3 regions of the Variovorax sp. GW458-11-26-14-LB1 genome follow, and region 1 is predicted to be linked to each of the others. Evidence: predicted binding sites of a transcription regulator. Region 1 holds the regulator's gene; each other region holds the start of a gene.
The links. Region 1 encodes sigma-54, which starts transcription at its own class of promoters, with help from an activator protein. Its sites were predicted from a motif close to TGGCANGNAANCTGCTTT; they were not measured.
Positions count from the first base shown of each region.

Region 2: the regulator sigma-54 is predicted to act here: its motif matches at 4,509-4,526, upstream of AC07YS_RS16675 (nitrate regulatory protein).
Region 3: the regulator sigma-54 is predicted to act here: its motif matches at 2,721-2,738, upstream of AC07YS_RS10050 (ammonium transporter).

Region 1 is NZ_JBWKYW010000028.1:15,179-22,522, forward strand. Features, by position in the region: gene AC07YS_RS18710 (cytochrome b) at 1-451, shown strand, start outside; gene AC07YS_RS18715 (YceI family protein) at 448-1,032, shown strand; gene AC07YS_RS18720 (YceI family protein) at 1,071-1,703, shown strand; gene AC07YS_RS18725 (LysE family translocator) at 1,729-2,376, shown strand; gene AC07YS_RS18730 (phospholipase D family protein) at 2,389-4,005, opposite strand; gene rpoN (RNA polymerase factor sigma-54) at 4,016-5,611, opposite strand; gene lptB (LPS export ABC transporter ATP-binding protein) at 5,629-6,423, opposite strand; gene lptA (lipopolysaccharide transport periplasmic protein LptA) at 6,420-7,139, opposite strand; gene AC07YS_RS18750 (thiol:disulfide interchange protein DsbA/DsbL) at 7,262-7,344, opposite strand, start outside.
Region 2 is NZ_JBWKYW010000023.1:2,175-9,518, forward strand. Features, by position in the region: partial or broken gene AC07YS_RS16650 (pyridoxal phosphate-dependent aminotransferase) at 1-701, opposite strand, end outside; gene AC07YS_RS16655 (branched-chain amino acid ABC transporter substrate-binding protein) at 732-2,015, opposite strand; gene AC07YS_RS16660 (Hsp20/alpha crystallin family protein) at 2,143-2,511, shown strand; gene AC07YS_RS16665 (alpha/beta hydrolase) at 2,702-3,460, shown strand; gene tsaD (tRNA (adenosine(37)-N6)-threonylcarbamoyltransferase complex transferase subunit TsaD) at 3,396-4,457, opposite strand; gene AC07YS_RS16675 (nitrate regulatory protein) at 4,558-5,823, shown strand; gene AC07YS_RS16680 (CmpA/NrtA family ABC transporter substrate-binding protein) at 6,144-7,344, shown strand, end outside.
Region 3 is NZ_JBWKYW010000011.1:12,919-20,262, forward strand. Features, by position in the region: gene AC07YS_RS10035 (peptidoglycan DD-metalloendopeptidase family protein) at 1-29, shown strand, start outside; gene AC07YS_RS10040 (hypothetical protein) at 52-381, shown strand; gene AC07YS_RS10045 (M14 family metallopeptidase) at 399-1,334, opposite strand; gene AC07YS_RS10050 (ammonium transporter) at 1,448-2,650, opposite strand; gene AC07YS_RS10055 (LytTR family DNA-binding domain-containing protein) at 2,824-3,765, opposite strand; gene AC07YS_RS10060 (acyltransferase family protein) at 3,912-5,174, shown strand; gene AC07YS_RS10065 (PaaI family thioesterase) at 5,092-5,538, opposite strand; gene AC07YS_RS10070 (DUF4139 domain-containing protein) at 5,775-7,344, shown strand, end outside.

The sequences.
Region 1 (7,344 bases):
GCGCCTGAAGCTCTACAGCTGGCACAAGTGGGCCGGCATCACCATCCTCCTGCTGTCGGCGCTGCGGCTGCTGTGGCGCCTCACGCACCGCCCGCCGCCGCTGTCGGCGCGGGTGCTGGCGGCCATGCCGGCCTGGCAGCGGGCCGCCCACCGCATCAGCCATGCGCTGATGTACCTGCTGTTCTTCGCGGTCCCACTGTTCGGCTGGGCCTACAGCTCGGGCATGGGCGTGCCGGTCGTGTGGTTCGGCCTGCTGCCGCTGCCCGACCTGGTCGCGGTCGACAAGGACTTCGCCGAGGCCGTGCTCAAGCCGCTGCACCAGCGCAGCGCCTTCCTGCTGGCCGGCGTCACGCTGCTGCACGTGGCGGCGGCGCTCAAGCACCACTGGATCGACCACGACGGTCTGTTGCAACGCATGTGGCCCGCGCCACGCAAGGAATCCGCCGGATGACGACCCGTCTTTCGTGGGGCACCGCCGCCCTCCTCAGCCTCGCGCTGCACGCCGCGGCCGAGCCCATGCCGGCCACCACCGCGAAGCTGGTGCCCGAGAAGAGCCAGATCGCCTTCGTCAGCAAGCAGATGGGCGTGCCGGTGGAAGGCAGCTTCAAGCGCTTCGACGCGCAGGTCGCCTTCGACCCGAAGAAGCCCGAGGGCGGCTCGGTCGTGCTGCAGATCGACACCGCCAGCGCCGGCTTCGGCGTGCCCATGAGCGATGCCGAGCTGCCCAAGCCGACCTGGTTCGACACCGCGCATTTCCCGCAGGCCAGCTTCCGCTCGAGCGCCATCAAGGCGCTGGGCGAGGGCCGTTTCGAGATGGCCGGCAAGCTCACCATCAAGGGCGTCAGCAAGTACGTGACGGTGCCCGTGAGCATCGTGTCGTCGGGCGGCGCCTATTCGGTCGCCACGGGCACCCTCACGATCCAGCGGCTCGACTACAAGGTGGGCGACGGCGAATGGACCGACACCTCGGTGGTCGGCAACGAGGTGCAGGTGCGCTTCAAACTGACGCTCGCGGGCCTCGGGCCGCTGTGACGACGATTTCATTTCCCATGCATCCTTCTTCCTTTGCCATGAACAAGCTCTTCTTCGCCGCGGCCCTTTGCGCGGGCGCGGCCCTGCCGCTGGCCACCACGGCCCAGGAATACACCGCGCCGCCGCTGGCCGCCAAGCCCGCGGGCGGGCCGGCCAAAAACGCGAGCTACGTGATCGACCCGACCCACACCTTCGTCATGTACGAGATGGGCCACTACGGCACCACCACCAACCGCGGCCGCTTCAGCACCAAGGACGGTTCGGTGCAGATCGACGGCACCGGCGCCAGCGGCAAGGTCGACATCACGATGGACATCAGCTCCATCAACACCGGCGTCGACCTGCTCAACCGCCACGTGCAGAGCAAGGACTTCTTCAACGTGGCCGAATTCCCCACCGGCCGCTTCGTGGCCGAGCGCATCGACTTCAGCGGCGACAAGGTGACCGACGTGCCCGGCACGCTCACGCTCATGGGCCAGACCAAGCCGGTGACGCTGAAGGCCGTGCGCTTCAACTGCTACCTGAACCCGCTGATCAACCGCCAGGTCTGCGGCGGCGACTTCGAGGCCACCGTGCAGCGCAGCGACTGGGGCATCACCTGGGGCCTGAACTTCGGCTTCGAGAACAAGGTGAAGCTGCTGGTGCAGGTCGAAGCCGTGAACGTGCAATGAACCCATTCCCCACCGGAGCCTTCCCATGACCGACGCCCACCTTCTGTCCCTGCTCGGCATCGCCGGCGCCATGGCCGTGGGCGCGATGAGCCCGGGCCCGAGCTTCGTCATGGTGGCGCGCACCGCCGTGGCCTCGCGCAGCGACGGACTCGCTGCGGCGCTGGGCATGGGCGCTGGCGGGCTGGCGTTCTCCATCGCGGCGCTGGCCGGGCTGCAGGCAGCGTTCCTCGCGGTGCCGGCGCTGTACCTCGCGATCAAGGCCTTCGGCGGTGCCTACCTGATCTACCTGGGCTTTCGCATCTGGCGCGGCGCGCGGCAGCCGCTCGCGATCACGCCCGACACGGACGCCTCGCCCCGGAGCCAGGGCCGCAGCGGACGCACCTTCCTGCTCGGCCTGGCCACGCAGATCAGCAACCCGAAGACGGCGGTGGTGTACGCGAGCATCTTCGCGGCCTTCCTGCCGCGCGAGGTGCCGCTGGTGCTGGCGCTCGCAGTGCCGGCCGTGATCTTCTGCATCGAGACGGGCTGGTACGCGATCGTCGCGCTGGCGCTGTCCTCGGCCGCGCCGCGCGCGGCCTACCTGCGCTACAAGACCTGGATCGACCGCGCCGCCGGCGGCGTGATGGGCCTGCTGGGCCTGCGGCTGGTGTGGTCGGCCGTGCGCGGCACCTAGCCAACCAAGCCGCTACAACAGGCTCTCGGGCGTGAGCGGCGCCAGCAGTTCGAGCATCGTGCGGTCCCAGAAGCCCGAGTCGGGCTCTTCGTGCAGCACGGTGGTCTTGCCGCCTTCCTCGCTGACCCATTCGATGCGCCGCGAGCCGACTGCGCCCGCATCACCACCTTCGGCAAAGCGCAGCCGGTAGGCGCCCTGCTGCTTGAGCACGTCGAGCAGCTTCAGGGTCTGCTGCGCCATCTCTGGGCTGCGGATGAACAGACCGATCTCGGTGTTGTGGACCTCGGAGCGCGGATCGAAATTCATCGAGCCGACGAACAGGATGCGCTGGTCGATCACCGCCGACTTGGCGTGCAGCCGGCCCACCGACGTGCCGAACAGGCCGAGGCGCACGCTGCGCCGCGTGCGCGCGGAACTCAGCTCGTGCAGCTCGGCGCCCAGCGCCAGCATGTCGGCGCGGTAGCGGCGGTAGGCGGTGTGCACGAGCGGCTCGTCGGTGGCGGCGAGCGAGTTGGTGACCACGCTGATCTTCACGTTGCGCCCGCGGATCTCGCGCATCACCTCCAGCCCCGACGCGCCCGGGATCAGGTAGGGCGAGACCAGCGTCACCTCGCTGCGCGCGCGGCGCATCTGCTCGACCACGTTGTAGCGCACGCTGTCCACGTCGAGCAGCGGCACGCCGCCGTACGACGCAGTCTTGCCGATCACGCGGTCGGGTGAATCGGCATACGCCTCGGCGGTGGTCCAGATCAGGCCGAGCTTGCCGGCGTCGAGGTCGTCGGCCACCGGGCTGTAGCCGAGCAGGTCGTTGGGCGCGGGTTTGGGCGGCGGCGGCGTGGTGTCGGGGCCGGTGGCGGCGTCGAAGCGGCGCTGCAGTTCCTCGCGCGGCAGGTCGGTGTGCACGACCGCGCCGATCGGGCGCACGTGCGGGCTGTTCCAGTACTGGTCGAACAGCACGCCCAGGCGCGGGATCAGCGCGCCCGTGACGAAGGTGTCGAGGTCGATGAAGTTCGGGCCAGTGGTGCGGCGGAAGTACTGGTTGCCGATGTTGCGCCCGCCCGCCACGGCCATCGCGCCGTCGGCGATGAAGAGCTTGTTGTGCATGCGGCGGTTGACGCGGCTGAAGTCGAACAGCGATGCGGTGAAGCGCTTGAGCAGGCTGCCACGCCCGGCCGGGAACGGGTTGAACAGGCGCAGCTCCACGTTCGGCGTGGCGGCCAGGCCGAGCAGCAGCTCGTCTTCGCCGGACGTGTACAGGTCGTCCATCAACAGGCGCACGCGCACGCCGCGCTGGGCCGCATCGCGCAGGGTGCGCAACAGGTAGCGGCCGGTCTCGTCGTTCTCGATCTGGTAGTACTGCACGTCGAGCGTGCGCTGCGCGCGGCGCGCCAGCTGCAGCCGCGTGTCGAAGGCGAAGTCGCCGCCGGGCATCAGGCGAAAGCCGCTGAGGTCGGGGTCGGGCTGCGAGGCCAGCGCGATCTTGCCGAGCGCGGTGTCGGCCGAGACGGCCATCGCTTTGGTAGGCGGACGCGGCGCCTCGTCGGGCAAGGTGGCACAACCGGCGAACAGCGATGCAGCCACGAGGGCGACCACCCAATGCCCCCAGCGCGACAGCAGGCGACGGGTCATCGTGGGCTTTCTACAGAGCCTTGCGCAGGTTGGCCGGTGCGATGCGCAAGGCTTCGCGGTACTTGGCGACGGTGCGGCGCGCGCACTCGATGCCCTGCTCTTTCAGCATCTCGGAAATCTGGCTGTCGGACAGCGGCTTCTTGATGCTCTCGGAACTCACGAACTGCTTGATCAGCGCGCGCACCGCGGTGCTCGACGCATTGCCACCGGTCTCGGTGCCCAACGCCGAGCCGAAGAAGTACTTCAGCTCGACCGTGCCGAAGGGCGTGGCCATGTACTTGGCGGTGGTCACGCGCGAGATGGTCGACTCGTGCAGGCCCAGCTCGTCGGCGATCTCGCGCAGCACCAGCGGGCGCATCGCCAGCTCGCCGTGCACGAAGTAGCTCTTCTGGCGCTCGACGATGGCGTTGCTCACGCGCAGGATGGTGTCGAAGCGCTGCTGGATGTTCTTGATGAACCAGCGCGCCTCCTGCAGCCGCTGCGACAGCGCCTGGCTGCCCTCGCCCTTGTGCGACTTGAGCGCGCCGGCGTAGATGTCGTGCACGCGCAGGCGCGGCATGACCTCGGGGTTGAGCATGACGCGGAACTTCACGTTGGTGCCGCGCCCGGTCTTGGTGACGATCACGTCGGGGATGACGATGTTGCGTTCGACGTCGACAAAGCGGCGGCCCGGCTTGGGCTCCAGGCGCGCAATGATCTGCAGCGCCGAGCGCACCAGCTCTTCGTTGGTGCGCGTGAGCGTGGCCAGGCGCTTGAAGTCGCGCCGCGCGAGCAGCTCCATGGGCTGCTTGCAGATCGCGATGGCGGTCTTGCGGATGAGCGCTTCGGCCTCGGTCTCGTCTTCGCTGGCGAGCGCCTTCAGCTGGATGCTCAGGCATTCGCCGAGGTCGCGCGCGCCGACGCCCACCGGCTCCAGGCTCTGCAGCAGGCCCAGCGCCACCTGGAAGTGGTGCACGAGGTCGTCGAACTGGTCGTTGTCGTCGCCCGCCAGGCCCGAAGCCAGCGCGGGCAGCGAGTCTTCGAGGTAGCCGTCGTCGTTGAGCGACTCGATCAGGAAGCGCAGCGCGGCGCAGTCGTTTTCATTGAGCCGCAGGCTCAGCGCCTGGCGGTGCAGGAAGGACTGCAGCGATTCCTGGCTGCGCGCGAGTTCGGTGGCATCGGCCCGCTCGTCGTCGCCCAGGTTGTTCTGGCGCGCGGGCGCATCGCTGCCCCACTCGCTGTCGTCGGGCGCCATGTCGACGGTGCCGTCGCCTTCCCAGTCGGGCTCACGCTCGGCGATCTCGGCGGCGGGGCCGTCGGTGTCGGGGGTCGAGGTGGTGGTGTCGCTGGACGTGGAGGAAGTGCTGGCGGCGGACGGCGTGAACTCGGCCTCGGCCTCGCCCTCGCCCGCGTCGTCGCGCGGCACCGGCGCGTCGGCCGTGTCCAGCCCGAACTCCTCGCGCGCCGCTTCTTCCGCGGTGCGTTCGAGGAACGGGTTCTCGTCCAGCATCTGCTCCACTTCCTGGCTCAGTTCGAGCGTGGAGAGCTGGAGCAGGCGAATGGACTGCTGCAGCTGTGGCGTCAGCGCCAGATGCTGCGAGACGCGAAGGGACAGCCCTTGCTTCATGGAGACGCGACCCTCCCTTACATGCGGAAGTGCTCGCCCAGGTACACCCTGCGTACCTCGGCGTTGTCGACGATCTCCGAGGGTGTGCCTTGTGCCAGCACGTGCCCGTCGCTGATGATGAACGCGTGATCGCAGATGCCCAGCGTCTCACGCACGTTGTGGTCGGTGATGAGCACGCCGATGCCGCGCTCTTTCAGGAAGCTGATGATCCGCTGGATCTCGATCACCGCGATCGGGTCGATGCCGGCGAAGGGCTCGTCCAGCAGGATGAAGCGCGGCTGCGTGGCCAGCGCGCGCGCGATCTCGACGCGGCGGCGCTCGCCGCCCGACAGCGCGAGCGCGGGCGAATCGCGCAGGTGGTCCACGCGCAGGTCGGCCAGCAGGTCGGCCAGGCGCTCTTCGGTGTGCTGCTTGGTCAGCGGCATCATGCGGCCGTTGGCGTCGGGCTCGCGCTGCAGCTCGAGCACGGCACGCACGTTTTCCTCGACCGTGAGCTTGCGGAAGATCGAGGCCTCCTGCGGCAGGTAGCTCAGGCCCATGCGCGCGCGGCGGTGAATGGGCATGTGGGCGATGGGCTCGCCGTCGATGGTGATCTCGCCGGCGTCGGCGCGCACCAGCCCGACGATCATGTAGAACGAGGTGGTCTTGCCCGCGCCGTTGGGGCCGAGCAGTCCGACGACCTCGCCCTTTTGCACATCGAGCGAGACGTCTTTCACGACCGTGCGGCTGCCGTAGCTCTTCTTGAGGCCGCGCGCCACGAGGCGGCTGCCCGGAATGCCGTCGGCGGTCTGGGTTCCTGCGGTTTCGATCACTTGCGCCCTTCCCCTTCGGTGCCGCCCAGCGTGGTGCTCGGGCGCAGCCCGGCGCCGGGCGCGGGGGTGGGTGCCGGGGCCGCGGGCTTCTTGCCGCCCGCTGCCGGTGCGGAGCCGGGCGCCGCCGGGGCTGGCGTGGCCTTCGGCGTGAGGATGGCCTTCACGCGGCCGCCGCCGCCCGCCGAGACGCCGGCGTTCGGCGGCACGAGGGAACCGTTGACGGTGTAGGTGTCGTTGCTCTGGTCGTAGACGATCAGCGCGCCGCTGCTCTCGTCGTTGGCCGTGGCGCCGATCAGCCGGCGCATGACGGCACGGCGGATGAACTTGACGTTGTCGGCGCGGCTGTCGTACTCGATGACTTCCGACTCGCCCTCGATCCACTCGTCGCCGGCGTTGCGCTTCTGCTTGTAGTAAGCCAGCTTGCCGGGCGCCGCCGTGACCACGCCGTACTGGTAGCCCTCGGCGTCCTGGCGCACGTCCAGCCGCGCGCCGCGGATGATGATCGTGCCCTTCGTGACCAGCACGTTGCCGGTGAACACGCTGGTCTGTTTCAGGTCGTCGTAGCGCATCGAGTCGGACTCGATGTTCATCGGCTTGGTGCGGTCGGCGGTTTCGGCCAGGGCGCCCGAGGCGGCACCGGCCAGCAACAGCGCACCGAAAGCCAGGCGGCCGAGGCGACGAAGGGTGGGGAATGTGGGGATGGAGGGCAATGTCATAAAGGCACGAAACTTGCTCTGAAACATTGTATGCGTGGGATGGCAATTGCCCACCGCCGCCAATGAAAAAGCCCGCCGAAGCGGGCCTTGCATTCGACCAAGAAACCAGGTCGTCGGGTCGGTCAGCCCTTCTTGGCTTCGCCGATGAGGAAGGTCGCGACCTGCAGCACCTTGGACATGCTGCCGGCGGTTTCGCCATCGACAT
Region 2 (7,344 bases), on a different contig from region 1:
GAGAAGCTGTGCGTGACGACGAGGCGGTCGTCCGGCGTCGAGATGTCGAGGAAGCTCGGCGCGCAGCCGTTCGGAGTGGGCTCGAAGTACAGGCGCTCGTACACCTCGTCCGCCAGGATCCAGGTGCCGGTCTCGCGGCAATGGTCGAGCACGGCCTGCTGCTCGTCGCGCGTCATCGTCCAGCCCGTGGGGTTGTTCGGCGCGTTGACGATCAGCAGCTTCGTCTTCGGCGTGACCGCCGCGCGCAATGCGGGCAGGTCGAGCGTCCACTGGCCGTTCACCGGCACCAGCGGCACGGTGCGCACCTGCGCGCCCATGATCGCCGGCTGCGCCGTGAGGTTGGGCCACACGGGCGTGACGGCGACCACGTCGTCGCCCGCATCGACCAGCGCCTGCACCGCGAGCATCAGCGCGCTCACGCCGCCCGAGGTGACGGCGATGCGCGAGGCGTCGACCGTCGGGTGCAGGCGGCTGGTGTAGCGCGCGATGGCTTCGCGCAGCTCGGGCAGGCCGAGGTTGTGCGCGTAGAAGGTTTCGCCGCGCTGCAGCGACTCGATGGCCGCCTGGCGGATCACCTCGGGAGTGACCTCGTCGCTCTCGCCGAACCAGAAGGCGAGCACGTCGTCGCGGCCCATGCCGGCATTGGCGACTTCGCGGATCTTCGAGGCTTCGAGGTGGTGGATGGCTTCACGCATGTCTGGGGGTTCCTGTGCTGTCGGGTGTCGTCTGCCTCAAGGGCGCTTCATCTTGCAGGACGTGGGCTGCTCGGCGCGCTCGGGCGCAATCGTCTTGATCACGCGAAAGCCGTAGCCCGAGCCCTCGACGTCGAACTGCACGCCGGGCTTGCCCTGCTTGTCCATCACGCCCACCACGAGCTGCTGCTGGAACTGGTGGTCGGCCGCGCGCATGCGCCCGCGCTGGCCGTACAGGCTCACGTCGGCCTGCTCCAGCGCGCGCGCCAGCGGCACGGCCTCGGTGCTGCCCGCGCGTTCCAGCGCCTGCGCGAGCGACTCGACCAAGAGCTGCATGCGCATGTGCACGTAGTCGTCGGCCGGGCGCGGAAAGCGCGTGCGAAAGGCCCGGTAGAAGGCTTCGGACTGCGGCGTCTGCACGTTCGGCAGCCAGTCGGCCACGGCGACCACGCGGCCGATGCCCGCGTCGCCGATGGCGGCCGGCGCGCCCAGCGCATTGCCGTAGAAGGTGTAGAAGCTGCCGTTGAAGCCGGCTTCGCGCGCGGCCTTCACGAGCAGGGTGAGGTCGTTGCCCCAGTTGCCAGTGACCACCGCCTGCGCGCCGCTGGCGAGGATCTTGGTGGCGTAGGGCGCGAAGTCCTTCACCTTGCCCATGGGGTGCAGCTCGTCGCCGACGATTTCCACGTCGGGGCGCTGCACGCCCAACTGGCGGCGCGACTCGCGCAGCACGGCCTGGCCGAAGCTGTAGTCCTGGCCGATCAGGTAGACGCGCTTGAGCGCCGCGTCGTCCTTGACCACGTCCATCAGCGCGGCCACGCGCATGTCGGCATGGGCGTCGAAGCGGAAGTGCCAGAAGCTGCAGCGCTCGTTGGTCAGCACCGGATCGACGGCCGAGTAGTTCAGGAAGATCGCGCGGCGCGAGGGGTCGCGCTCGTTGTTCTTGTCGATGGCATCGATCAGCGCCGCGGCCGTCACCGACGAGTTGCCCTGCAGCACGATGCGGGTGCCGTCGTCCATGGCCGCGCGCAGCGCCGACAGCGCCTCTTCGTTCTGGCCCTTGCTGTCGTAGCGGTCCAGTTGCAGCGGCCGCGCGCCGCCCGGCAGCTTCACGCCGCCGCGTGCATTCACACGCTCCACGGCCCACAGCAGGTTGCGGAACACGGCCTCGCCGGTGTTGGCAAACGGGCCGCTCATGCTCTCGATCAGCGCCAGCCGGATGGGGGCGGGTTGCGGGGCCTGGGCCAGGCCAGCGAACGGGGTCGCGCATAGCGCCGCCGCTGCGAATTTCAAGGCCTGGCGGCGCCAAATAAAGGGGGTTTTCATTGTCTTGAAACGCGTGCCGATGCGCCTAGATGAGGTGTCAAGCGGCACTCACGATGGAAAGGCCGCGCAGTGTAAGGGACACACATTCCATGTCCCCATTGTGTTCATTCACCCAGGAGTTTTCGCCATGTTCTTCACCCCCACCCACCGCGCGCATTTCGCTCCCCGTGCCCACGACCGCGCTTTCGAGCGCTTCGTGAACGAGGCTTTTGCCGGCGCCCGCCGCTCGCCCCTGGTCGAGCAGGACGACAAGAGCTGGACCCTGTCGCTGGACGTGCCCGGCCTGTCGCGTGAAGACCTGTCGGTGGCCATCGAAGGCGCCGTGGTCCGCATCGAAAGCAAGGCCGAAGCCAAGCGCCAGATCAAGCTCGCCTACGAGCTGCCGCAAGCCATCGACCTGGCCACCAGCGAAGCCAAGCTGGAGAACGGCGTGCTGACCCTGAAGCTCGGCAAGCTGGTGCCCGCAAGCCAGGTTTCGCACTTGCAGATCAACTAGTCCGGGCGATGCCCCCACGAAGAAAATGTTAGTGACAGCTTGTTTTGACTTTAAACAAGCGCCGTATTCACAATAGTGCCGGATAACGTCACATGATGTGACGATTTATTAGTACTTTCTTCTTCGTGGGCATCTCGTAAACGCATCGAGTTCCCGGGCGGTGCGGACAGCGGGTGTGCCTCAAGGCACCATGAAAACGCACCTGCAGTCAGCCAATGACAACGAACGGTCCGACACGCTCCTGATCTTCCTGCCAGGGGCCTACCTCAAACCCGAAGAGTTCGAGCGCGAGGGTTTCATCAGCGCCGTGCGCGAGCGGCACCTCGCAGCCGACGCACTGCTGGTCGATGCGGACGTCTCCTACTACTACGACCAGACCCTGAGCGAGCGGCTGCACGCCGACGTCATCGAGCCCCAGCGGGCCAAGGGCTACACCTCGATCTGGCTGGTCGGCATTTCCATCGGCGGGTTCGGCGCGCTGATCCACGAACTGGCGCGGCCAGGCTCGGTGGACGGCATCGTGGCGCTGGCACCCTACCTGGGGCGCCGCGTGCTCGGCGCCGAGATCAAGAAGGCCGGCGGCCTGCGCGCCTGGCAGGCGCCCACCGGGCCGCAGCCCGACGAGGAACCCGACCGCAAGCTCTGGCCCTTCTTCCAGCAGTACCTGGCGCCGAAGCCTTCCCAGGACCTGCCGCCGCTGTACCTGGGTTTCGGCCTGGCCGACCGCTTTGCCAGCAACCACAAGCTGCTGGCCGACGCCCTGCCCCCGGGGCGCGTGTTCACCACCGAAGGCGGCCACGACTGGCCCGAGTGGCGCCAGCTGTGGCGCAACGTGCTCGACGTGCTGCCGCTGCCCTCGCTGGGGCGTGCACGGCCGCAGCCGGCTACACGGTTTCCGGCAGCGGCGTCTCGGGCGTCATCAGCGATGCCATCGGCCATCGCGGCTTGACGTCGAAGGCATAGCGCTCCGAGGCCTGCGACAGGCCTGATTGCAGCCGCATCGCCGCCGCCATGGCGATCATGGCGCCGTTGTCGGTGCACAGGTGCAGCTCGGGGTAGTGCACGCGCACCTTGCGCTTCGCGCAGGCCGCGTTCAGTTGCTCGCGCAGGTTCTTGTTGGCCCCCACGCCACCCGCCACCACCAGCCGCTTCAGGCCGGTCTGGTCCAGCGCCGCGAGCGACTTCTTCAGCAGCACCTCGACGATGGCCGCCTGCGTGGACGCCGCCAGGTCGGCCTTGCGCGCCTCGAGCTGGTCGCCGAGCTTCTTGGCCTGCGTGAGCACGGCCGTCTTCAGTCCGGCAAACGAAAAGTCGAGATCGCCGCTGTGCAGCAGCGGGCGCGGCAGCTTGAAGGCCGCGGCGTCGCCCTCTTCGGCCAGCTTCGCCAGCCAGGGGCCGCCGGGGTACGGCAGGCCCATGAGCTTGGCGCTCTTGTCGAAGGCCTCGCCCGCCGCGTCGTCGATGGTTTCGCCGAGCAGTTCGTAGCGGCCCACGCCGTCGACCCGCATCAGCTGCGTGTGGCCGCCCGACACCAGCAGCGCCACGAACGGAAATTCGGGCGGGTCGGCGCTCAGGAACGGCGACAGCAGATGCCCTTCGAGGTGATGCACCCCCAGCACCGGCTTGCCCAGCGCCACGCCGAGCGCGCAGGCCACGCCCGCGCCCACGAGCAGCGCGCCGGCCAGGCCCGGGCCGCGCGTGTAGGCCACCACGTCGATCTCGGCCAGCGAGCGTCCGGCTTCGGCCATGACGGCTTCGGTGAGCGGCAGCACGCGGCGGATGTGGTCGCGGCTGGCCAGCTCGGGCACCACGCCGCCGTAGGCCTGGTGCATGGCGATCTGGCTGTGCAGCGCGTGCGAACGCAGCAGCGGCAGCGCGTCGCCGTGCGACTCGACCAGCGCCACGCCGGTCTCGTCGCAGGATGATTCGATTCCCAACAAGAGCATGGCGCCGAGTGTAGGGGCCGCCCGCCGGCGGCGCCCGCGAAGGGACAAGCGAGGCACGGAAGTTGCACGAGCGGAAGGCGCCCCTTCCGCGCCCCCACGAATGACTTCCGGCCTGAGCTTCCTGATCGCCGCGCGCCGATGCGAGATCGACGCGCTGGACCAGCTCGCGCGCACCAGCGAGCTGGTCGGCGCGATCGGGCGGCTCGTGCATGCGCTGCAGCGCGAGCGCGGCATGTCGAACGTATTCCTGGCCTCGCACGGCGGGCGCTTTGCCGACCAGCGCGGCCCGCAGATCGCCGAATGCCTGGCGCTCGAGCAGCAGGTGCGCGCCGGCTTCGACCGGCTCGAGGCCGAGCACCACCGCGCGGTGGGCGCCGGCCATGGCGCGCGCCTGTTCAGCCGCATCGCCTGGGTGCTGCCCGGCCTGGACGCCCTGCCCGCGCTGCGCCGGCGCATCGACGCGCTCGAACTCCAGCCCGCGCAGGCCGTGGCCGCCTTCGCCAAGCTGGTGGCCGGCCTGCTGGCGGTGGTGTTCGAGGCGGCCGACGGCGCCACCGACCCCGAGATCTCGCGCCTGCTGGTGGCGATGTTCAACTTCATGCAGGGCAAGGAGTTCGCCGGCCAGGAGCGCGCCTTCGGCGCCGCCGCACTCGCGCTGGGCCGGGGCGACGATGCGCAGCGCCAGCAGTGGCGCCACCTCATCGAGTCGCAGGAGCGCTGCTTCCAGGTGTTCATCGATTTCTCGGGCGACGCGGTGCGCACGCTGTGGCACGACAGCCAGTCGGACGCCGTGCTCGCCGAACTCGAGCGCCTGCGCCGCAAGGGCGCCACCTCGGTGCCGGCCGACGCGCTGCTGAGCCAGGCCTGGTTCGACTGCTGCACGCGGCGCATCGACGCCATGCAGACGGTCGAGAACCGCCTCTCGGCCGACCTGCGCGCGCTGTGCGACCACAAGACCGCCCAGGCGCGCAGCGAGCTGGCGGCCTATCGGCAGCTGCTCGGCACGCTGGCCCCGCAGGCCGGCGGCGCCCTCTTCTTCGACGATGCCCAGCAGGCGCAGGACGCCACGCCGGCGCAGCTCGGGCGCCACCTCGAACGCTCGGTGCTCGACATGGTCCAGGAGCAGTCGCAGCGCCTGCAGGCCATGAGCGACGAGCTCGACACCGTGCGTGCCTCGCTCAACGAACGCAAGATCGTCGAGCGCGCCAAGGGCCTGCTGATGGCGCACCGGCGCCTGAGCGAGGCCGAGGCGCACAAGATGCTGCGCCAGACCGCCATGAACCAGAAGCGCCGCCTCGTCGACGTGGCCGAGTCGATGCTGGCCATGGCCGACTACCTGCCGCTCGAGCCTGCACCGCGGCGCTGACCCGGGCCGCTTGGATTGGTGCAGCGCACAACAACTGTGCGTCGCCCGGGTTAGCGAGCCAGCAGGAACTTTCTCCTGCACCGGCGCGCCCTGCCAGCTATCTTTTCCATAGCTCCCAACGGCGGGTTCGAGCTGGCACGTCGCTTGCGTAGTCCTTGGCACGGGACCGCAAGGTCTCAAAGGCAGGTTGCACCCAACGGCGGGTGCGGCCCACCGAACCGGACAAAGGCGTCCCCATCCCGCAAGGGCTCGTTCACGAGCAGCCCCTGCGCGGTGCGGACGCCTTTTCGTTTTTGTCTTTCACTTCTGGAGCCCCGCCCATGTCCGATCTGCTGCTGAAAACCAAACTGAGCCGGCGCCGCGTGCTGCAGGCCGCCGCCCTCGGCGCCGTGGGCATCGACCCCGCGCTGCGCGCCGCCGTCTGGGCCCAGGGCTCGGACAAGCCCGAAAAAGAAGAAGTGAAGATCGGCTTCATCCCGCTGACCGATTGCGCCAGCGTGGTGATGGCCTCGGTGCTGGGCATCGACAAGAAGTACGGCGTGAAGATCGTGCCGAGCAAGGAAGCCAGCTGGGCCGGCGTGCGCGACAAGCTCGTGAACGGCGACCTCGACATGGCGCACGTGCTCTACGGCCTGGTCTACGGCATGCACCTGGGCGTGAGCGGCCCGAAGAAGGACATGGCCGTGCTCATGACCCTGAACAACAACGGCCAGGCCATCACGCTCTCGAAGAAGCTGGCCGACAAGGGCGCGGTCGATGCGGCCTCGCTCGCCAAGCTCATCGCCAAGGAAAAGGGCGAGTACACCTTCGCCCACACCTTCCCCACCGGCACCCACGCCATGTGGCTGTACTACTGGCTCGCCTCGGCCGGCATCGACCCGTTCAAGGACGTGAAGAACATCACCGTGCCGCCCCCGCAGATGGTGGCCAACATGCGCGTGGGCAACATGGACGGCTACTGCGTGGGCGAGCCCTGGGGCCAGCGCGCGATCATGGACGGCATCGGCTTCACCGGCATCACGACGCAGGACATCTGGAAGGACCACCCCGAGAAGGTGCTGGGCTGCACCGCGGAGTTCACGAAGAAGTACCCGAACACCGCGCGCGCCGTCACGGCCGCGATCCTCGAGGCCGGCAAGTGGATCGACACCGGCCTGCAGAACAAGAACAAGATGGCCGAAACCATCGCCGACAAGAGCTACGTCAACACCAGCGTGGACGCCATCAACCAGCGCATCCTGGGCCGCTACACCAACGGCCTGGGCAAGAGCTGGGACGACCCCAACCACATGAAGTTCTACAACGGCGGCGCCGTGAACTTCCCGTACCTGTCGGACGGCATGTGGTTCCTCACGCAGCACAAGCGCTGGGGCCTGCTGAAGGAGCACCCCGACTACCTGAAGGTGGCCACCGAGATCAACCGCATCGACATCTACAAGCAGGCCGCCGCCGCTACGCAGACGCCCGTGCCCAAGGACGTGCTGCGCACCAGCAAGCTCTTCGACGGCACCGTCTGGGACG
Region 3 (7,344 bases), on a different contig from region 1:
TGGACCCGGCGTTGTTCGTTGCGGGTTGAGGCACCCAGCCGGAATGCCGTCATGCCTGACAAAGCGCCGCCCCTCTTCACCGAAGCCTGCCTCGCCTCCTCGTTCGCCCCCACCGAACGCCGCGAAGCCCTCGCCCGCCTCAACACCCTCTTGCACCCCGCCCTGCAGCGGATCGTCGCCGCCGAAGTCGCCGCGGGCAACCGCGTCGTCGATGTCGGCATCGACTGGCCCGACGAGGGCTCGGTGCACGTCACGCTCCAAAGGCATTTCACGGCCCGGCACGCCGGCAAGCAGGCCGCGTTCAGCCTCTGCGACGACCCGCACTACTGGCATGCCGACTACAGCACCGCGGACAAACCGCGGCACCTGCTGATCTGCTGAACTGAAGGGCGCCGGCCTCAGAGCGGCCTGGTCAGGTACACCGCTTCGCGCCCCACGATCGTGCGCTGCGCGGGCATGAAGATCGTGCAGTCGTCGCACGGCGCGCGGATTTCGTCGGGGCCGTTGGTGGCGATCAGCTCGCCCTTGGCAAAGGTCTCGAAGCCGATCAGTGGACGCACGAAGGCGAAGTCTTCCGACTTGATCACGTGCGTCTGGAGCAGCTCGAAGCGACGCTGCTCGCCGGGCGCGGGCACGGCCGGGTCCTTGTCGATGAGGCCGAAGTGCGCCAGGAAGTCGAGCGAGATGGCGGTGGCCAGCTCGGAGGCCGAGCGCAGGAAATGCTGGCCGCACTCGGCCACCAGCGCCACGCCCTTGCCGTCGGCCCGGCCATGCTGGCCGTGCTGGATCAGCGGCGTGCCCGAGCCCAGGCCGTCGGGCATCACCAGGTGCACCGACGGGCGGCCGATGGCCATGGCGGCCTCGGCGTTGCGGTCGAAGGCCGGATACACCCAGAACGGGATCACGGGCTGGCTCGTGGAATGGATGTCGAGGATGTGGTCGGCCGCGCTCACCACCGGGCGCAACTCGCGGGCGCGGCGCAGCTCGGGGCTGTCCTCGCTGCCGTCGAGCCATTCGGGCGACCACACGCGGTTGAGGTTGTGCACCAGCTGGCGGCTGTCGAAAGGCAGCGCCTCGTTGAAGGACTCGTAGGCCGCCACGTTGGCAAAGCTGACGGTGAGCGTGCCGATCTTCGGGCGCACGCCGGTGTCGAGCAGGTGCGTGGCGGCGGTCATGCCGCAGATCTCGTTGCCGTGCGTCAGCGCGTTGATCAGCACGTGCGGGCCGGGCTTGCCGGACTCGAAGCGGTGCACGTAGTCGATGCCGACGTTGCCCTCGCGGTAGGCGGACAGGTCGCGGGGGAGGACTTCGAGGGCGGGGGGCAATTGGGTCATGGGGTGGTGAACAGGTGGGATCGGGGGCCGCCGGCAAGTTTGCTACAGCTGGCAAATTCGTGCCGTGCGCCGCAAATCCCCCGATGCGGCTCATGTCCTGAGCCGCATCGCCCTCACCAGTTCACTTCCCGCTCCGGCGTCGCCGAAATGTGGTGGATCGACAGGTCCGCCCCGTCGTACTCCTCCTCCTGCGACAGCCGCAGCCCCATCGTCGCCTTGAGCACGCCGTACACCACGGCGCCGCCGATCAGCGCCCAGACCACGCCGAGCAAGGTGCCGATGAGCTGCGCCCACAGGTTCACGCCGCCGATGCCGCCCAGCGCCTGCGTGCCGAAGATGCCGGCCGCGATGCCGCCCCAGGTGCCGCACAGGCCGTGCAGCGGCCACACGCCGAGCACGTCGTCGATCTTCCATTTGTTCTGGGTGCGCGTGAACATGAACACGAAGATGGCGCCGGCCACGCCGCCCGCCACGAGCGCGCCCAGCGGGTGCATCAGGTCGGAGCCGGCGCACACGGCCACGAGGCCGGCGAGCGGGCCGTTGTAGACAAAGCCGGGGTCGTTCTTGCCCATGGCCAGCGCCACCAGCGTGCCGCCGACCATCGCCATCAGCGAGTTGACGGCGACGAGGCCCGAGATCTTGTCGATGCTCTGCGCGCTCATCACGTTGAAGCCGAACCAGCCCACGCACAGCACCCACGCGCCCAGCGCCAGGAACGGGATGTTCGACGGCGGGTGTGCGCTCAGCGAGCCGTCGCCGCGGTAGCGGTTGCGGCGCGCGCCCAGCAGCAGCACGGCCGGCAGCGCGAGCCAGCCGCCCACGGCATGCACGACGACCGAGCCGGCGAAGTCATGGAACTCGTGGCCGGTGACCGAGGCGATCCAGCCCTGGATGCCGAAGGCCTTGTTCCAGGCGATGCCCTCGTACAGCGGGTAGACGAAACCGACGATCACCGCGGTGGCGATCAGCTGCGGCCAGAACTTGGCGCGCTCGGCGATGCCGCCCGAGATGATGGCCGGAATGGCCGCCGCGAAGGTCAGCAGGAAGAAGAACTTCACCAGCTCGTAGCCGCTTCTTGCCGACAGTTCGGTGGCGCTGACGAAGAAATGCGTGCCGTAGGCCACGCCGTAGCCCACCAGGAAGTACACGATGGTCGACACCGAGAAGTCGACCAGGATCTTGACCAGCGCATTGACCTGGTTCTTCTTGCGCACGGTGCCCAGTTCCAGAAAGGCAAAGCCGGCATGCATGGCCAGGACCATGATGGCGCCGAGAAGGATGAACAGCGCGTCAGCGCCCTGTTTGAGTGCGTCCATGAGAGCTTCTTGCAGGTTTTTGGTTTGATTTGGTGCATCGCACCCGAACGGCTCGGGGCGCCGGCGCAAGAAAGCAAAAATGGTGCCTGAAGGCTCTTGAATGGTGCGAAACGACCCAGGAATGGGCCGATTTCGCAGGGCACGCACCGGATCGGAACGCGACGCCGCAGCGATCAGCCCGCGCCGCCGCGCAGGGCGTCGCGGTAGCGCCGGCTGCAGGGCACGGTCGTGCCGTCGTGCATGTGCAGCCGGGCGTCGCCACCGTCGAGCGGCTCGATCTCCTTGATGCGACCCAGGTTCACCGCGTGGCTGCGGTGCACGCGCACGAAGGTGGCGGGGTCGAGCTGGGTCAGGAAGTCGGTGAGCGTGGCACGCAGCAGGTAGTCGTGGCCGTTGACGTGCAGGCCGACGTAGTTGCCCTCGGCCTGCAGCCAGTCGATGTCGGTGGCGGCGATGAGGAATTCGCGGCGCAGCTTGCGCACGAGGAAGCGTTCGGGGCGGGCCGGCGGCGGTGCTGCCGGCGGGGGCACGTCCTGCACGGAGGGTTCGAAACCCTCCGGTTCCGCCAGCGCCTCGGGCACCGGCGCCACACCCTCTTCCGGCGGATCGAGCACGCGCGCCTCGCCCTGCAGCCGCAGCATGAAGAGCCGATAGGCCCACACGCCGAAGACCATCGTGGCGTAGACCCGCACGTCCTTCAGGTACTCGTAGCCCCATCGCCCCATGGCGCCGGCGAAGTCGTAGGACTCGCCGGCGGCCGCGTACACCGCGGCGCGCAGCCCGAACATCGCCGCGACGTGCGCCAGGCTCAGGAGCACGCTGGCCACCAGATGCCCCGCAAGAAAGCGCACCCAGTGGTCGCGCGCCAGCGGCGACAGCCGGCGCTCCACGGCCACCAGCACCGGCACCAGGGCCAGCAGCGCGATGTGGCTCGACACCTCCCAGGTGACGACCTCCCAGTTCGCGCGCGGCACGGCGCGGCTGCGGGCGTCGATGAGCGCGACCACGGTGCTGATCGCGGCATGCACCGTCATCAGCACGATCCAGAAGCCGACCTCGACGTACCGTCGGATCGGTTCGTAGCGCTCGTACAGGTTCTTGCGCGGCTCGCTCATGCGGGGATTCTCGCGAACCGGGGGCCGGATTTCGTCCCTGAGGGCCATCGTTCGTCACAAATCCGGGCCGATCCGTCCCGGCGATGGCCCCGGGGACGGGCGCGGGGGCCACGATGACCGCCGTTTCCTCGTTCCAGGAGCTCGCCATGCCCTCCGATTCCGTTCCCACGCCACAGCGCCGCCACGACATCGACGCCCTGCGCGCCCTCGCCTTCCTGCTCGTCATCCTCTACCACGTGGGCATGTACTACGTGGCCGACTGGCCCTGGCACCTGAAGAGCCCGCACGCGGCCGAGTGGCTGCCGTGGCCGATGCGGGTGCTGAACCTGTGGCGCATGGACCTGGTGTTTCTCATCTCGGGCGTGTCGCTCGGTTTCCTGAGCCGGGGTCAGGGCACCTGGGGCCTGTTGCGCAGCCGGGGGCTGCGGCTGATGCTGCCGCTGGCCTTCGGCATGGCGGTGGTCGTGCCCTACCAGGCCTATGCCGAGGGCGTGGCGCGCGGGCTGGTGGCGCCGGGCTTCGGCACCTTCCTGCTGCGCTACCTGTCGATGGGCGCGCCCTGGCCCAAGGGCGCGTTCGCGGGGGCGGAGTTCGGCATCACCTGGAACCACCTCTGGTACCTGCCCTACCTGTTTCTCTACACGGCACTGGTCGCGTTGACGCTGCCGCTGTGGCGCTCGGCGGCCGGCCAGTGGGTGCGGCGGCGCTTCAACGGGCTGCGCGGCTGGCAGCTGCTGATGCTGCCCGCGCTGCCGCTGCTGGCGTGGACGGTGCTGCTGGCGCGGCACTTTCCGGCCACGCACAACCTGGTGTGGGACTTCCACCTGCACAGCATCTACTTCACCGTCTTCCTCTACGGCTACTGGATGGGCGTGGACACCGGCATCTGGCGCGAGCTCGAACGGCTGCGCCGCGTGTCGCTGCTGCTGGCGGTGGCGGCGATCGGCGCGTTCATCGCACTGCGCGTCGGGGCCGTCGTTGCGCCCAAGGGCCTGTTGATGAACGTGCTGCGCACCGCCTACCTGTGGCTCGCGGTCGCCACGATCCTGGGCCATGGCCACCGCCACCTGAACCGCCCCTGGCCGTGGCTGCGCTGGGCCAACGAGTCGGTCTACCCGTGGTACATGCTGCACCAGACGCTGATCGTCGCGGGGGTGGCGCTGCTGGTGCCGCTGGCGCTGGGCCCGGTGTGGGAGCCCGTGGCGCTGGTCGCCGTGACCATCGCCGGCTGCTGGCTGCTGACCGACGGGCTGATCCGCCGCATCGGCTGGCTGCGCCCGCTGTTCGGACTGAAGCGCAAGCCCGAGGCCGAGCCTGCCGTGGTGGTTACGCCGCCTGCTTCGGCTTCGGCGTCGTCGACGCCTCGTCCACCGGCACCAGGATGGCGTTCGCCGTCGCCACGAGCTTGAGCTTGTCTTCGCCCTGACCCGCAGGCTGAGCGAAAAGCTCGGCCCCGACGAACACCTGCTTGCGCCCCGCCTTCACCACGCGCCCGCGCGCCACGAAGGCCTCGCCGATGGCGGGCGAGATGCAGTTGATGGAGAAATGCGAGGCCAGCACGCGGCCCGCCACGGTGGCGGCCGCGAAGCCGCTCACGGTGTCGAGCAGCGCGGCGATCATCCCCGCGTGCAGGAAGCCGGTGTACTGGCCCATGTCTTCCTCGCGCCATTTCATGCGCAGTTCGGCCTGCCCGTCGGCGGCCTGGGTGACGTCGAAGCCGGCCCAGCGATTGAAGGCGGCCGAACGGTTGATGGCCTGGATCGTGTCGAGCATGGGGGGTCCTTTCAGGGTGAATCAATGGAGGGAAGGCGAGACCCACTCTAGGAAGTGGAACCGCCGCGCACCGTCTCTTGGGTGACCGGTTCGCCGCCGGCAGATGCCTGCGCGACAGCAACGCGCCCGCGTCACACCGGCGTCATGAAAAAAACTTCGCGACGCCTTAACCCCGTTCGCCCGCCCCGTCCGTAGAAGCGGAGATTCGTCACCGACTTTCTTCCGGAAGGCTTTCCATGCACACACCGTTCTCCGCCCGTCCCCTCCTGCGTGCCACCGCCGTCGCCGCCCTCTGGCTGACCGCGGGCGTCGGCGCCCATGCGCAGCTGCAGGCCGATGCCTCGCGCATCACACAGGTCAAGGTCTATCCCGGCAGCGCCACGGTGGAGCGCGTGGCGCGCGTCGCGGCGGGCAGCCGCTCGGTCACCTTCGCCTGCCTGCCGGCCGGGCTCGACGTGCAGAGCCTGCAGGTGTCGGCTGGTGCGGCCGTGCGCGTGGGCGAGACCTCGGTGCTCAGCGAGGCGCACGAGCTCTCGGCGAACTGCGCGACCAGCGCGCTCGACGGCCGCATCCGCGAACTCGAAGACCGCAAGGCCGCGTTGCAGGCCGAGACCGATGCGCTGGGCATGGTCACGGGTTATCTCAAGGGGCTGTCGGGCACCGAGTCGGGCCCCGGCGCGCGCGCGCCGATGGACGCGCGCAACCTCACAGCCGTGACCGACGCGATGCGCCGCTCGGGCCAGGACGCGCTGCTCAAGCAGCACCAGATCCAGCGCCGCCAGACGGACCTCGACCGCCAGCTCCAGCCGCTGCTGGCCGAGCGCGGTCGCACGCAGGGCCAGGGTGCGCAGGTGACGGCCGTGACCGTCACGCTGGCCGCCAGTGCCGACGCCGACGTGAAGCTCAGCTACCAGGTCAACGGCCCCGGCTGGACGCCGAGCTACCGCGCGCTGCTCGACACCACGACGCGCAAGGTGCGCATCGAGCGCCAGGCGCTGGTGGCGCAGGCCACGGGCGAGGACTGGCGCGGGGTGAAGCTGGTGCTGTCCACCGGCCAGCCACGCCGCGAGACCACGGGGCGCACGCCGAGCGCATGGCGCATCGGCATCGAGCCGCCGCCGCGCGCGAATGCCGAGTCGGCGTACATGGCCGCACCGATGCCTGCCGCCGCCCCGGCCGCCATTGCCGCCGACCGCAAGATGGCCATGGAGCGCGCACGCGAGCCGCTGTTCGACGTGAGCGTGTTCGACAACAGCTTCGCCACCGAATTTTCCGTGCCGCAGAGCATTGACGTGCCTTCCAACGGACAGCGCGTGACCCTGGCACTGGGCCAGCATGAGGACACGGCGCAGCTCGCCGCGCGCACCAGCCCGCGCGTGGACCCGAGCGCCTTCCTGGTCGCCGAGATGGCGCAGCCCGCGGGCGTGTGGCCGGCCGGCCCGATGCAGCTGTACCGCGACGGCAACTTCGTCGGCCAGGGCCGCTGGAATGCGCCGAGCGACGCCAAGCTCACGCTCTCGTTCGGCCGCGACGAGCTGGTGCGCGTGCAGGTCGAGCCCGAGCGCGACAACCAGGGCTCGGGCGGCTTCGTCGGCTCGCGCGCCGAGCGCCAGGTGCAACGCGCCTACGTGGTCGAGAACCGTCATCGCACGCCGATCGCGGTGCAGGTGCTGGAGGCCGCGCCGGTGTCGGTCGACGAGCAGGTGCGCGTGACCACGCGCTTTGCGCCGCAGCCGGCCGATCAGGCGTGGAACAAGCAGCCGGGGCTGGCGATGTGGCGCTTCGACCTGGACGCGGGGCAGACGG